Linked DNA regions of Rhodopseudomonas palustris. The protein of the gene in region 2 interacts with the protein of the main gene of each other region in a pairwise test. Links are inferred from orthologs where the notes say so. Each region holds a gene or a part of one and is shown on either strand. Other genes may lie near its edges.

The links. Proteins that work in one complex are often made in the same cells at the same time.
Region 1: the proteins of ctaD (region 2) and HZF03_RS09990 interact in binary tests that used the Escherichia coli proteins (3 or more experiments, as listed by UniProt). The link is inferred for Rhodopseudomonas palustris from one-to-one orthologs.

What each region holds. Positions count from the first base shown.
Region 1 is NZ_CP058907.1:2,177,906-2,184,939, reverse strand. What follows is about bases 3,011-5,950. They hold HZF03_RS09990 (aminotransferase), read right to left. Parts: upstream 5,090-5,950; coding sequence 3,932-5,089; downstream 3,011-3,931. Other genes in these bases: HZF03_RS09980 (potassium transporter Kup), read right to left, coding at 5,648-5,950; HZF03_RS09985 (rhodanese-like domain-containing protein), read right to left, coding at 5,112-5,474; HZF03_RS09995 (polyamine ABC transporter substrate-binding protein), read right to left, coding at 3,011-3,924. Also shown: HZF03_RS10005 (B12-binding domain-containing radical SAM protein), read left to right, coding at 1-1,541; HZF03_RS10000 (hypothetical protein), read right to left, coding at 1,557-2,696; more of HZF03_RS09995, read right to left, coding at 2,809-3,010; more of HZF03_RS09980, read right to left, coding at 5,951-7,034. UniProt on the Escherichia coli protein: Shows aminotransferase activity with methionine and histidine as substrates, and to a lesser extent also with phenylalanine.
Region 2 is NZ_CP058907.1:906,633-914,461, reverse strand. What follows is about bases 2,029-4,879. They hold ctaD (cytochrome c oxidase subunit I), read right to left. Parts: upstream 4,342-4,879; coding sequence 2,716-4,341; downstream 2,029-2,715. Other genes in these bases: coxB (cytochrome c oxidase subunit II), read right to left, coding at 4,409-4,879; HZF03_RS04205 (heme o synthase), read right to left, coding at 2,029-2,643. Outside these bases: HZF03_RS04220 (cytochrome c oxidase subunit 3), read right to left, coding at 1-813; HZF03_RS04215 (cytochrome c oxidase assembly protein), read right to left, coding at 885-1,511; HZF03_RS04210 (hypothetical protein), read right to left, coding at 1,526-1,693; more of HZF03_RS04205, read right to left, coding at 1,705-2,028; more of coxB, read right to left, coding at 4,880-5,266; HZF03_RS04190 (invasion associated locus B family protein), read left to right, coding at 5,675-6,223; HZF03_RS04185 (organic hydroperoxide resistance protein), read right to left, coding at 6,456-6,881; HZF03_RS04180 (MarR family winged helix-turn-helix transcriptional regulator), read right to left, coding at 6,996-7,466; HZF03_RS04175 (DUF5615 family PIN-like protein), read right to left, coding at 7,549-7,829. UniProt on the Escherichia coli protein: Cytochrome bo(3) ubiquinol oxidase is the terminal enzyme in the aerobic respiratory chain of E.coli that predominates when cells are grown at high aeration.

The DNA.
Region 1 (7,034 bases), 1.3 Mb from region 2 along the record:
GCATTCGCTACGAGCCTTGGCATGTGTTTGGCGGCACTCGCGATGCGACATGGTCCGCCGATGTCGCCGTCACCGGTGAGGAATACGTCTTCCTCGAACTGCTGGACGTGCTGCTGTCGATGCGCGCGGCCGGCGAGTCGATGCGCTCGGTGTTCCAGCGGGCCCGCGATGGCGGCGCACTCGACGAGGTGCCGGGGATCGTCTATGCGCGTCGCTCCTCGCGGAGCGGTCCGATCGAAGAGCTGGTCGATACCGGCGTACAGCGCCTGCTCGGCGATCTCGACGAGCTACCCGACCCGGTGCACGGCTACAAACTGCTGGAGGCCCCGAGCAACAGTGCAACGCTGGCGAGCCAGGCGCTGCCGATCAACCGGGTGAAGCGCCATAGCCCGATCGCCAGCATCGTGATGACCGCGGGCTGCAAGTTCCGCTGCTCATACTGCCCGATCCCGGCCTACAACCAGTCCCAATTCCGCGCCAAAAGCGGCGAGCGCATCGCCGAGGAAATCGGGCAGATCGCCAGCACTTTCGGCATCTATCACTTCTTCGGCGCCGACGATAACTTCTTCAACGACACCAAGCGCACGCTGGACATCGCCGGCACGCTGGCGCGCAAGCGCTCCGAACGGCCGTTCTGCAAGGTGCGGCTCGGCACCGAAGTCACGGTGCACGACACCGTCGGGATGCGCGATCACCTGCCGCTGATCCGCGATGCGGGCTTTGCGGCGGTGTGGCTCGGCGTCGAGGATATGACCGCGACGCTGGTGAAGAAGGCGCAGGACAAGGACAAGACCCAGCTCGCCTTCAAGCTGCTGCGCGAAAACAACATCCTGCCGATGCCGATGATGATGCATCACGACAGCCAGCCGTTGGTGACCTGGAAGTCGAACTACGGCCTGATCAACCAAATCAGGCTGCTGCGCAAGGCCGGCTCGATCAGCACGCAGGTGATGATGCTGACCCCTGCCCCCGGTTCGAAGTGGTACGAGAACGTGTTCGAATCCGGCATGGCGTTCAGCCGCGCCGGCGACATCAAGGTCGAGCCGCATATCATGGACGGCAACTACGTCGTCGCCTCGAAGCACCCGCGGCCCTGGCTGAAGCAGCTCAATCTGCTGCTCGCCTACACCTATTTCTTCAACCCGATCCGCTTCCTCAGCGCGCTGGTGTTCTCCAAATCGGCCGACGTGTTCTCGAGCTCCGAAACCCGCCCCGCCCACGAGGTCGCGCATTTCTCACCGGCCAAGCGGATGCGGCGTCGGGCCTGGCTGAAATTCCGCGCTCATATCGTCGATGCCGGCGCGCAGATCTACGGCATGATCGGGCTCGCCCACACCTACCGGCGAACTGCCGGCTGGGCGTGGCGGCTGCTCCGCGGTGACATCGAGCGGCACGACCGCGCCCCGGTCAGCCCGATCCCGATGCGGGGCGTCGGCGACAAGCCATCCGATCACGCGCTGCCGGGAACGGTCGATTTACGGGATCTCGAGCAGGTTGCTCTCCACGGCGCGCCAGCGCCGAAACTGGCGAAGACCGCCTGACAGCAGGCCGCCGCGCTAAAACGAGTACTCCATACCGACCGTGACGCCTTGAAGAAGCGTCGACGAGCGACAATCGACACCTGCTGCCGTCACGCTGCTGAACGTCGTTGCGGTCGCCTGAACTTGGGCCGTAGCCAACGCTACGCGTCCGAGCCACAACGCTTCGTATCCAAGCTTGAGAGCGACGTGATCGCTCAGCCGATATTTCGCCGCGATGCCGCCCTGTCCGACGAAGGCGGCCCCGTCGGTCGCCGCGTAAGTCGGGTAGATCTGCTTCTGCATGCTGACCTGCGCGGTTTGCGTCGCGTGGTTGTCGAAAACACCAGCCTTCAGTACGGCATCCACCGAGACGCGATCGATCTCCCACAAGGTCGCTCGCACGCCGACTTGAACGCCGTAGAGGTTGTTCGTCGTCGAGCTCGTCCAGAACGGCGGATTGATCACGACCGGGCTGCCGGGAACCGGAACGGCATCGGACAGCCGGCTCGGCACTCTGAACTTCCACATCGGCTGGCCGAGATCGGCCGGATCCAGCGTCCCTTGCAACTGATCGTGCAGTTGCAGCCAGCGAACACCTGCCAGCAGCGTCACGCGCGGCGTTATCTCCAGCCGCGCATTGGCCTCCAGACTGTGCAGCCGGGTATCGTCCTGCCACACCATCGCTTGAAACGCATAGTCCTGGGTCTGCCAGAACGTACCGGGCGCTTTCATCACCAACCATTGTCCCGGCGTCTCCGGGCCGGCGCTTCTTGATGCCTTCAGCCCGAGCACATTGAAGTAGGATAGCTCGACGCCATAACCCGATGGGTCTCGGTAGCTGATACCGATCCTCGGGCCCGCGGCCAAGCGCTGACTGAGTTGATTGCTGTTCAGCACCTCGGCACCGGGGACGTTAGTCGTGTTCGGGCCGACCGGTGTCCACCATGGCACGTCGCCCGGCACGAGTGCGATCAACGATTGATTGCCAGTCCCTTCGCGGCCAAGCACCAATGCTTCGGCCGAAACGGTCCAGCGCGGAGCCCAGCGCTCTCGAAGCCGATCGCCCGCGCCGGCCGTCCCCGTGATGCCGGTGAAAACAGCAAGACTACACAGCCCGCGGGCGGCCAGAGAACAGCCGCCACGAAGTCGCGTGAGGGATCGGATCGCCATTTGCATGAGCCGATCCTGCGCCCGCTGAGGCCGATTCGGGCACTCGTGCGCCTACGCAGTTTGTAAGGTATCGATGCTCGGAATTACTCCCGTACCCATGAGCGATCGATACCGGCCGTCAGCGTCCCGTCTTCACCCGGGTCCACAGCCGGTTGATGGTGCGCTGTGTCGCCGGATCACGTGCGGTAATCACGAACAGCCGGCCCTGTGTGGCGGCGTCCGGATAGATTGCCTTGTCGTTCAGCACGCGGGGATTGATGAAGTCCTGGCTGGTCTTGTTGCCGTTGGCATAGGACAGGAAGTCCGAATTGCGTGCGGCGATGTCCGGCCGGTACAGGAAGTTGATCAGTTCGTGCGCTTCGGTAACGTTCTTGGCGTCGGCCGGGATCGCCAGATTGTCGAAGAACATCTGCGCGCCCTCCTTGGGGATCGCATAGCCGATCTCGACGCCGTTATGGGCTTCGGCGGCGCGCGACTGCGCCTGCTTGATGTCGCCCGACCATGCCACCACCAGGCAGATCTCTCCGGTCGCAAGCGCGTTGAGATATTCGGACGAATGGAATTTGCGGACCGACGGCTGAACCTTGCCGACCACCTCGGCAGCCTTCTCCAAATCGTCCTTATTGGTCGAATTCGGATCGCGGCCGAGATAGGTCAGCGCGGCGGGCAGAATGTCGTCGGCGGAATCCAGCATGTGGACGCCGCACTCCTTGAACTTCGCCAGGTTCTCCGGCTTGAAGATCATCTCCCAGCTGTCGATCACGGCACCCTCGCCGAGAATCCGCTTCGCCGCGGCGACGTTGTAGCCGATGCCGGTGGTGCCCCACATGTAGTTGACGGCGAACTGATTGCCGGGGTCATACAGCGCCAGTCTATCGGTGACGAAATCCCAGGCGTTCTTCAGGTTCGGCAGCTTCGACTTGTCGAGCTTCTGGAACACGCCGGCGGTGATCTGCCGCTGCAGGAAGTAAGCCGTCGGCACCACGACGTCGTAGCCCGACTTTCCGGCGAGCAGCTTGGTCTCCAGCGTCTCGTTGGCGTCGAAAGTGTCGTACACCACCTTGATGCCGGTCTCGCGGGTAAAATCCTCGATCACGCCCGGCGCGACATAGTTCGACCAGTTGTAGAAATTGACGGTGCGGTCTTGCGCCCAGCCAGGCAGCGTGAGCGACACCGACAGAGCGATCCCCGCGCCCAGAGTCAGCAGTCGCCGCCGCATCGTATCCCGCATCATGAAATCCCTAGCGCCCGTGAACCGCATCCGACAGGCGCTCGAGGGCGGTGTCGAGCGTCTGATCCTTCTTGGCGAAACAGAACCGTACCACCGAGGTGACAGGCTCTTCCTCGTAGAACGCCGACACCGGAATCGCCGCGACCTTGTAGTCGGTGACGATGCGCTTGCAGAACGCCTCGTCGGTTTCGTTAAGGCCGAGCGGCGACAAATCGACGGTGAGAAAATAGGTCCCTTGCGAGCGGATCACCGGAAAGCCGATACTGGACAACCCCTGCGCCAGCCGATCGCGGCTGCGGGCAAGGTCCTTGCGCATCTGCAGGAAGTAATCGTCGCTCTTGCCGAGGCCGTAGGCCACGGCGGCCTGCAGGTTTGGTGCCGTGGTGAACGCCAGGAACTGATGCACCTTGGCGGCCACCCGTAGCAGCCTGGGCGCGGCGCAGACGAAGCCGACCTTCCAGCCGGTGAGCGAGAAGATCTTGCCGGCCGAGCCGATCTTGATGGTGCGGTCGCGCATTCCGGGGATGGTGATCAGCGGGATGTGGTTGAGACCGTCGAAGGTGACGTGCTCCCACACCTCGTCGCAGATCGCCACCGCGTCGAACTCCTGGCAGAACCGCGCCAGCAATTCGAGGTCCTCGCGCGGATACACCACCGCGGCCGGGTTGAGCGGATTGTTGAAGACGATCGCCTTGGTCTTGGCGCTGAACACCCGCCGCAGCGATTCTTCGGTGATGCGCCAATGCGGCGGTTCGAGACGGACGAGGCGTGGAATGCCACCGGCCTGCCGGATAATAGGCAGATAGGAGTCGTACACCGGCTGGAACACGATCACTTCGTCGCCGGGCTCGACCACCGACAGAATGGCGCTCGCCAGCGCCTCGGTGGCGCCGGAGGTGACCATCACTTCGGTCATCGGATCGAGCTGGACGCCATGCCAATGCGCGTAGTGCGTCGAGATCGCCTGACGCAGCTCCGGCAGCCCCATCATCGACGGATACTGGTTGTAGCCGTTCAGCACCGCGTCGGCGGCGGCGCGACGGATGTCCTCCGGCCCCGGATCGTCCGGAAAGCCCTGGCCGAGATTGATCGCGTCGTTGTCGCGCGCGAGCTGCGACATCGCTTCGAACACGGTGACAGGCAGATCGGCGAAGACCTTGTTGCTCATCGGATGGCGGTCATCGTACGGATCAGTGACCCGGCTTGGTCGGCAGACCAGCCGCCTTCCAACCCAGGATGCCGCCGGCGAGGTGCCGGTTATAGGGCAGCCCGGCCGCCTGGGCGGCCATCGACGCCGTCACCGAACGCTTGCCGGAGCGGCAGGCGAACACGACCTCTTTGCCGGCCGGATCGGGGATCGCCTTGGGGTCGAAGGTCGACAGCGGAACAACCACGGCGTCAGGATAGGCCTCTACGGCGACCTCGTTGGGCTCGCGAACATCGACCAACAGATAGCGCCCATCGGCGATACCCTTGGCGACCTCCTGAGGGGTCAAATCTTCAACCTGGCCTGCCACTTTCTTTTCTCCCGCAATCGCACTGCCTGGATCCATGAGCGCAACAACGAGAACGAGGCTCGGCCATTGCGGCGCCAAGGTTGCGCCTAGCGCGAGGAAAATCAAGCTTCTCAACGAGATCATCGGCATGTTTGCTGGATAGGCGCAGCGAGCCGCGAAAGCATTGCAGCTTTTGGTCGAAGCCGGCCGCCCTGCCCTCGCGCCGGCGGCTAGATGGTGACCTGCGCGCCGACCTCGACCACCCGGCCGGTCGGGATCTGGAAATAGTCGGTGGCGTCGTTGGCGGACTTGGCAAGAGCGACGAACAGCTTGGTCTGCCACCGCCACATCTCGGATTGCGCGGCCGGTTTCAGCGAGCGCCGCGACACAAAGAACGAGGTCGACATGATGTCGAACTCCCAGCCGAGTTTGCGCGCCAGCACCAGCGCCTTCGGCACGTTCGGGGTTTCCATGAACCCGAACCGCAACGCCACCTTGCTGAACTTCTCGCTCACCTTCACCAGCCGGATCCGGTCGGCCGCTTCGACCCGCGGGGTGTGCATCGTCTCGATCGTCAGGATCACGTTGTGCTCGTGCAGCACCTTGTTGTGCTTGAGATTGTGCAGCAGCGCCGGCGGGACAAATTCGGCGTCGGCGGTCAAAAACACCGCGGTGCCCTTGACGATGTGCGGCGGGTGTTTCTCCAGGCTGCCGATCAGATCGTCGAGCGGTACCTCGGCACGACGTGACTTGATCATCAGCAGCGCGACGCCGCGCCGCCAGGTCCAGATCACCGCGGCCATCGCCAGCCCGAACAGCAGCGGCACCCAGGCGCCGTCGAGCAGCTTCAGCAGATTGGCGCTGAAGAACATCGCATCGACCAGCACCAACGGCAGGATGACCAGCGCCGCAGCCGGCCAACTCCAGCGCCACAGCTTCCAGATCACCACGAAGCCCATGATGCCGTCGACCACCATCGTGGTGGACACCGCAATGCCATAGGCGGAGGCGAGCCGACTGGACGTCTGAAACAGCAGTACCAGCAGCAATACGCCGGTCAGCAGCAACGCGTTGACGCGCGGCAGGTAGATCTGCCCGGCATTGGTCTCGGAGGTGTAACGCACCTCGAACCGCGGCAGCAGCCCGAGTTGCACCGCCTGGCTGATCAGCGAGAACGCGCCGGTGATCACCGCTTGGCTGGCGATCACCGTCGCCGCCGTCGCCATCAGCGTCAGCGGCAGCACCAACGCCTCAGGCACCATCTTGTAGAACGGATTTTCCAACGCCGCCGGATTGGACAGCACAAGCGCGCCCTGGCCGAAGTAATTGATCAGCAGAGCCGGCAGTACGAAGCCGAGCCAGGCGGTCTGAATCGGGCGACGGCCGAAATGGCCGAGATCGGCGTACAGCGCCTCGCCGCCGGTGACGGCCAGAAACACCGCGCCCAGCGTTACCAGCCCGATGGTGCCGTGGCTTGCGAGGAATTGCGCCGCGTACCACGGGTTGATGGCGGCCAGCACCGATGGATCGTCCATGATGTGCATCGCGCCCATCGCCGCCAGCGTGGCGAACCACACCAGCATCACCGGGCCGAAGAACCGCGCAACAATCGCCGTG
Region 2 (7,829 bases):
GTAGATGCAGACGAACAGGAACAGCCAGACCACGTCGACGAAATGCCAGTACCAGGCGGCGAATTCGAAGCCGAGGTGCTGCTTCGGCGTAAAGTGGCCGGCATAGGCGCGGATCAGGCAAACCAGCAGGAAGATGGTGCCGACCAGCACGTGAAAGCCGTGGAAGCCGGTCGCCATGAAGAAGGTGGCGCCGTAGATGTTGCCCGCAAACGAGAAGGTGGCGTGGCTGTATTCGTAGACCTGCACGCAGGAGAACGTCGCGCCGAGCAGGACGGTACAGATCAGCCCCTGCTTCAGGCCCTTGCGGTCATTCTGCAGCAGCGCGTGGTGTGCCCAGGTCACCGTAGTGCCCGAGGTCAGCAGGATCAGGGTGTTGAGCAACGGCAGGTGCCACGGGTCGAACGTTTCGATTCCTTTCGGCGGCCACACCCCGCCGAACAACGCCTCGCGGGTGGCGTGGACCGGATCGGCCGGAAACAGCGCCGCATTGAAATAGGCCCAGAACCAGGCGACGAAGAACATCACCTCGGAGGCGATGAACAGGATCATGCCGTAGCGGTGACTGAGCTGCACCACGCGGGTGTGATCGTGTTGATACTGCGCCTCGCGGATCACGTCGCTCCACCAGCTCGCCATGGTGTAGAGCACGCCGATGATGCCGACACCGAACACGATTGGCGCGCCTTGGTACATGTGGTGCATCCAGGACACCGCGCCAAGCGCCATAACGAACGCCGAGACCGAACCGACGAACGGCCAGGGGCTCGGATCGACCAGATGATAGTCGTGGTGCTTGACGTGCGCCGTGGCCATTGTCGCTCTCCGTTTCGATCCCTCCGGGATGGCGATGCGTGTCCCGGTCGTTCTTGTTGCGGCGGTTCCTGTCAGAGATTGCCCTTGCGCGGTGCCGGTTCGCTCGAAGCCACCGGCTTCGGCGCTGGATCGCGCACCGGGTAGTAGGTGTAGGACAAGGTGATCGTCTTGACGGTGTCGTTCTCCGAATCGGCAGCGAACGTCGGATCGATGTAGAACACCACCGGCATGTCGCGGCTCTCACCGGCGGCCAGGGGCTGCTCGGTGAAGCAGAAGCAATTGATTTTGGTGAAGTAGGAGCCGACCGTCAGCGGCGTGACATTATAGGCCGCCTGTCCGACGGTGTCGGAGCGCGACAGGTTGGTGATGCGGTAATACACCGTCACCACCTTGCCGATCGGCACCTCGATCTCGCGCTGCTCCGGCTCGAACTTCCACGGCAGGCCGTTGACGTTGGAATCGAAGCTTACCGTGACGGTGCGATCGAGCGGCGCCGAACTCGGCACAGCGCGGGCAACCTGCGTGGTGCCGTTAAACCCGGTGGTGCGGCAGAACCAGTTATAGAACGGCACGGCCGCGAACGACGCCCCGACCATCAGGGCGACAACCAGACCGCACACCGCTGCCACCGCCGTATCGCGTCCGAGTCCTCGGCGTGGTGCCGGCTGCTGCGGAGCTTGCGGAAGCGGCGGCGACATCGGCGGCACCTCCCTCACATCGGCCGGTGCAGTACCGCCGGCCCCTTGACCAGGGTTACGGCGAAGAACAGCACCACCAGCACGCCGAGCGCGACTGCGATGGCGATCGAGCGTTCGCGCTGGCGCTTTTTCTGCGCATCGGTGAGGACGATACCGGGCGGCGTCTTATGAGCTGGCTCCATCGCGCCCTCCATTAGCCGATCAGCCTCAGCACGGTCGCGGCGATCACCTCGACCAACAGGATCGCAAACAGCGCGAACAGATACAGGATCGAGAACTTGAACAGATTACGGGTCGCGCGCAGCGCGGCGCTGCCGGAACGATGGCGATACACCCGCACCGCCAGCACCAGCATCCAGCCGCCGAGCGCCAGCGACGCCACGCCATAGATCGCGTCGAAATAGCCGAGCGGCCACGGCGCGGCCGCGACCGCGACCAGCGCAACGGTGTATAGCAGAATCTGCAGCCGGGTGTGATCGGGGCCCGCGACGACCGGCAGCATCGGCACCCCGGCGCGGGCGTAGTCGTCGTTCCGAAACAGAGCCAGCGCCCAGAAGTGCGGCGGGGTCCAGAAGAAGATGATCAGGAACAGCAGGATCGGCTCGACCGCCAGCGATCCAGTGACCGATGCCCACGCCACCACCGGCGGCAACGCACCGGCGGCGCCGCCGATCACGATGTTCTGCGCGGTCCAGCGCTTCAGCCACATCGTGTAGATCACGACGTAGAAGAAAATGGTGAAGGCGAGCAGTGCGGCGGCGATCCAGTTCACCAGGATGCCGAGCGTGACCACCGAGAAGAACGCCAGCGTCATGCCGAAGGTCAGCGCCTCCGGCCGCGTCACCCGCCCGCGCGGGATCGGCCGGTTGGCGGTGCGCGTCATCTTGGCGTCGATGTCGTCCTCGTACCACATGTTTAGCGCGCCGGCGGCGCCGCCGCCGACCGCGATGCAGATGATCGCGGTGATCGCCAGCACCGGATGGAAGCTGCCGGGGGCCATCAACAGGCCGACCAGAGCAGTGAACACCACCAGCGACATCACCCGCGGCTTGAGCAGCGCGATGTAGTCGGCGACGCCGGCTTCGGATATCCGGGGCGCAAGCGGGATCGGATTGACGTCGATGACCGACACGGGCTCACCTCTTCTTTCGAGCTGCATCCCCCGCCGCAACGACGGCGGCGGATGCAGGTTCCAACACCGGCCTCAGCGCACCTGCGGCAGCACCTCGAACTGATGGAAAGGCGGCGGCGACGACAGCGTCCACTCCAGCGTGGTGGCGCCGGCGCCCCACGGATTGTCCGCCGCGCGCTCCTTGCGGATGAAGGCGAGCGTCATTCCGTAAAGGAAGACCAGCACGGCGAAGCCGGAGATATAGGAGCCGATCGAAGACACCAGATTCCAGCCGGCGAACGCATCCGGGTAATCGACGTAGCGCCGCGGCATCCCCGATAGACCGAGGAAGTGCTGCGGGAAGAACACCATGTTGACGCCGATAAAGGTGAGCCAGAAGTGCAGCTTGCCGATGGTCTCGTTGTACATGTAGCCGGTCATCTTCGGGAACCAGTAGTACCAGCCCGCGAAAATCGCGAAGACGGCGCCGAGCGACAGCACGTAATGGAAGTGCGCGACGACGTAGTAGGTGTCCTGCAGCACCCGGTCGACGCCAGCATTGGCCAGCACCACGCCGGTGACACCGCCGACGGTGAACAGGAAGATGAACCCCACCGCCCACAGCATTGGCGTCTTGAATTCGATCGAGCCGCCCCACATCGTGGCGATCCAGGAGAACACCTTCACGCCGGTCGGCACCGCGATCACCATGGTGGCGGCGACGAAATAAGCCTGCGTCGTGCTCGACATGCCGACGGTGTACATGTGGTGCGCCCACACCACGAAGCCGATCACGCCGATCGCCACCATCGCGTAGGCCATACCGAGATAGCCGAACACCGGCTTCTTGGAGAAGGTCGACACGATCTGGCTGATCATGCCGAAGCCCGGCAGGATCAGGATGTACACTTCGGGATGACCGAAGAACCAGAACAGGTGCTGGAACAGCAGCGGATCGCCGCCGCCTTCGGCCGAGAAGAAGGTGGTGCCGAAGTTGCGGTCGGTGAGCAGCATGGTGATGGCACCAGCAAGCACCGGCAGCGACAGAAGCAGCAGGAACGCGGTGATCAGCACCGACCACACGAACAGCGGCATCTTGTGCAGGGTCATGCCCGGCGCCCGCATATTGAAGATGGTGGTGATGAAGTTGATCGCGCCGAGGATCGACGATGCACCGGCCAAATGTAGCGCCAAGATCGCGAAGTCCACCGCGGGTCCGGGATGCCCGATGGTCGATAGCGGCGCATACATCGTCCAGCCGGCGCCGACGCCGTTCGACGACGGCTCGCCCTCCACGAAGGTGGAGATGATCAGCAGCGCGAACGCGGCCGGCAGCAGCCAGAACGAGATGTTGTTCATCCGCGGGAACGCCATGTCCGGCGCGCCGATCATTAGCGGCACGAACCAGTTGCCGAACCCGCCGATCATCGCCGGCATCACCATGAAGAAGATCATGATCAGGCCATGCGAGGTGACGAAGACGTTGTAGGTGTGGGTGTTGTGAAAGATCTGAATGCCGGGGAACATCAACTCGACCCGGATCGCGATCGACATCGCCGCACCGATGACGCCCGCCATCACGGCGAACACCAGATACATGGTGCCGATGTCCTTGTGGTTGGTCGAGTACAGATAGCGTCGCCATCCGGTCGGATGCGCATGCGCGTGATCGTCGTGCGCGTGTTCGGAATGGGCGACCCTTGCAGCTTCCATTGCCATCTTCAGATCCTGACTTGAAAACCTCAGACCTTGCGGTCTCCGTTCGACGTCTTGCGATCCCGCCGCTTTAGCGCGTGGCGGAAGCGGCCGAGGCGTAGGAATCGTCACGCATGCGCGAGGCGACCTGCTGCTTTTTCTTCCAGGCTTCGTACTCCTGTTCGTTCACCACACGGACGACGATCGGCATGAAGGCATGGTCCCGGCCACACAGTTCCGAGCACTGGCCGTAGTAACGGCCTTCCTTGATGGCCTTGAACCAGGCTTCGTTGAGGCGGCCGGGGATGGCGTCGATCTTCACGCCGAACGATGGAATCGCCCAGGAGTGGATCACATCGGCCGCGGTGGTCTGGATCCGCACCACCTTGTCGACCGGCACCACCATCTCGTTGTCGACACCGAGCAGCCGCGGCGGGACCGGATTCATCTTGGCCCGCTCTTCGTCAGTCAGCATGATCGAGGTGAATTCGATCTTGTCGTCGGGATAGGTGTAGGTCCAGTTCCACTGATTGCCGGTGGCCTTCACGGTGAGGTCCGGCTTCGGAATGTCGAGTTCGAGAAACAGCAGCCGGAACGATGGCACCGCGACCGCCACCAGGATCAGCACCGGCACGATCGTCCAGGCGACTTCGATCAGCGTGTTGTGGGTCGTCTTCGAGGGGACCGGGTTGGCCTTGGCGTTGAACTTCACCACCACGATGACCAGCAGCGCCAACACGAACAGCGTGATCAGGGTGATCAGCCACAGCAAGAAGCTGTGAAACCAGACGATGTTCTGCATCACCGGAGAGGCGGGTTGCTGAAGGGTGACCTCCCAGGGAGCGGGCTGCCCCATCTCGGCGAATGCGGTCCCGCCGACCGCTGCCGCACAGCAGGCGATCGCAAGTCCCAGCGACCACCGCCCCAAACGCTCCTTCGACACCTTCATGCCGCTGCGCTCCCTATGACTAGCACAGCGAGCCCGCCGTTTCGGCGTGACCGGCCGTGCAGTTTTATTGCGCTCGGCACAAAAGCGTAGCCTAAGTGCGAACGCTTCTTATTCTACTTTTCAAACACAATTCGCCGCCCCTCGCAATGCACGAGTGAGGAGTTGCGCGTGCAAACAACCCTGGACTGCTCATCGGTCGCGGATTCCGTCCGGCGTGACTGACACGCCGGCCAGGTCTTGTGAGGCCGGCTTGACAGATGTGCCCCTCGCTGTAGGCAAAGCACCCGGATGTCACGGAAGCCTGATTCGCTGGCGCGCGCGCTGCCTTCATGGCGCCGTCATTGCCGGTCAGTCGGAACCCGCCGCCGACCATCCCGTTCAACCGTCACCACCTCGGAAACACCTCTGATGGGCTTCGCCAGACTTTCGCCAATCCTTGCCTCGAGCCGCCGCGCTGCGTCCGGGGCCATGCTGGCGGTCGGGTTGATCGCGCTGGCCGCGGTGGCCGGCAGCGGCACGGCCCAGGCCCAGGGCGCGGTGAAGTCCGTGCATGGTGACTGGCAGATCCGCTGCGATACCCCGCCCGGCGCCAAGGCCGAGCAGTGCGCGCTGATTCAGAGCGTGGTGGCGGAGGATCGCTCCAACGCCGGCCTCACCGTCATCATCCTCAAGACAGCCGATCAGAAGAGCAAGCTGATGCGCGTGGTGGCGCCGCTCGGCGTGCTGCTGCCGTCGGGTCTCGGCCTCAAGCTCGACAACGCCGATATCGGCCGCGCCGGCTTCGTGCGCTGCCTGCCGAACGGCTGCGTCGCTGAAGTGGTGATGGACGACAAGCTGCTCGGCCAGCTGCGCAACGCCAAGACCGCGACCTTCATCATTTTCGAAACGCCGGAAGAAGGCATCGGCTTCCCGCTCAGCCTCAACGGCCTCGGCGAAGGCTACGACAAGCTCCCGTAGGCCGCCCTGCGCAAGAACGACGGCGTAACGCAAGCCCTCCTCGTGTTGGGCAAGAAGCCCGTGAACAGAATGATGCTGTCATCCCCCGCGCATGCGGGGGACCCAGTATCGCAGAGCTTCCGTGGCAAGCGCGCGGCGAACCAACAAGCGCCCTGGAATACTGGGTCGCCCGCATCCGCGGGCGATGACGTCAGTGTTGTCAACGGCCGCCTTGGCGAGGCGGCCAGGCCGCTCAGACCAGGGTCAACGTGACGTCGATGTTGCCACGGGTGGCGTTGGAATACGGACAGACAATGTGGGCGCGATCGACCAGCGTCTGCGCCTGTGCCGGATCCATGCCCGGCAGGCTGATCTTCAGCTCCACTTCGATGCCGAAGCCGGTCGGGATCGGGCCGATGCCCACCGAGCCGGTGACGCTGACATCCTTCGGGATCGGCAGCTTGTCGCGGCCGGCGACGAACTTCATCGCACCGAGGAAGCAGGCCGAGTAGCCGACCGCAAACAGCTGCTCCGGATTGGTGCCGGCACCACCAGCGCCGCCGAGTTCCTTCGGCGTGGTGAGGGCAACATCGAGATGGCCATCGCTGCTGACGCCGCGTCCGTCGCGGCCTCCGGTGGCGGTGGCAGTGGCGCGGTAGAGAACTTTCTCGACTGACATGGTGTGGTCCTTTCAGGTGGGAGAGAGGCGGCGGATTAATATCGCGCGACGCTATATCGCGAGCGATATATTAAAGAAGGAAAAGCGGCTGAACGTGCTCAACGTCATCCCCGATCAGGCGCTACGAAACAGATTGGTGCGAAGGCCGGTGAGCCGGTCGCGAAGATCGGCGATCTCGGCGCCGGAATAGCCCATTGCTTCGGCAAGGCAGTCGGGCACGTGCTTGACCCGCGCCCGCAGCGCCCGGCCCTCCTCGGTCAACGACACGATCACCTGACGCTCGTCCTCGGCCGATCGCCGTCGCCGGATCAGCCCCCGTGCTTCCAGCCGCTTCAGCAGCGGCGTCAGCGTCGTGGTTTCGAGGAACAGCTGATCGCAGATCTCCGAGACGTTGACCTGATCCCTCTCCCACAACACCAGCATGACGAGATATTGCGGGTAGGTCAGATCGAGCTCGCGCAGCAGCGACCGATATACTTTGTTGACCCCGAGCAGCGTCGAATATAGCGCGAAGCAGAGCTGGGTCTCCAGCTTCAGCTTGTCCGCCGGACGCGGCGCGCGTGACGATGTCGAGGACGATTTCATGAAAAGCGATTTATATCGTGCGCGATATAATGTCAAGCGAGACACCCTGCACCGACTTCGCGCTGAGTATCGGATATCTCGGCTAGTAGATTTCCAGACAGACCGCATCATTCACCTCGAACTCCGCGATCAGGCCGGAATGGGTTCGAAGCAACAGCGCGATTGCGACGCGCGGCCGATTTCCTGAGCGTACCCAAATCACTTTCGGCGGCGGCCCGAGCAGCATCGCCATATCGGAAAAATCGGCATCCTGGGACACGATCGTCAACTGATTGGCCCGAGCGAAGCTCCATATCGTCCGGTCATCCGCCTGCGTCAGGCCGACATCGCGTACGTGGCACGATCCTGGGAAAAGATCAGAGA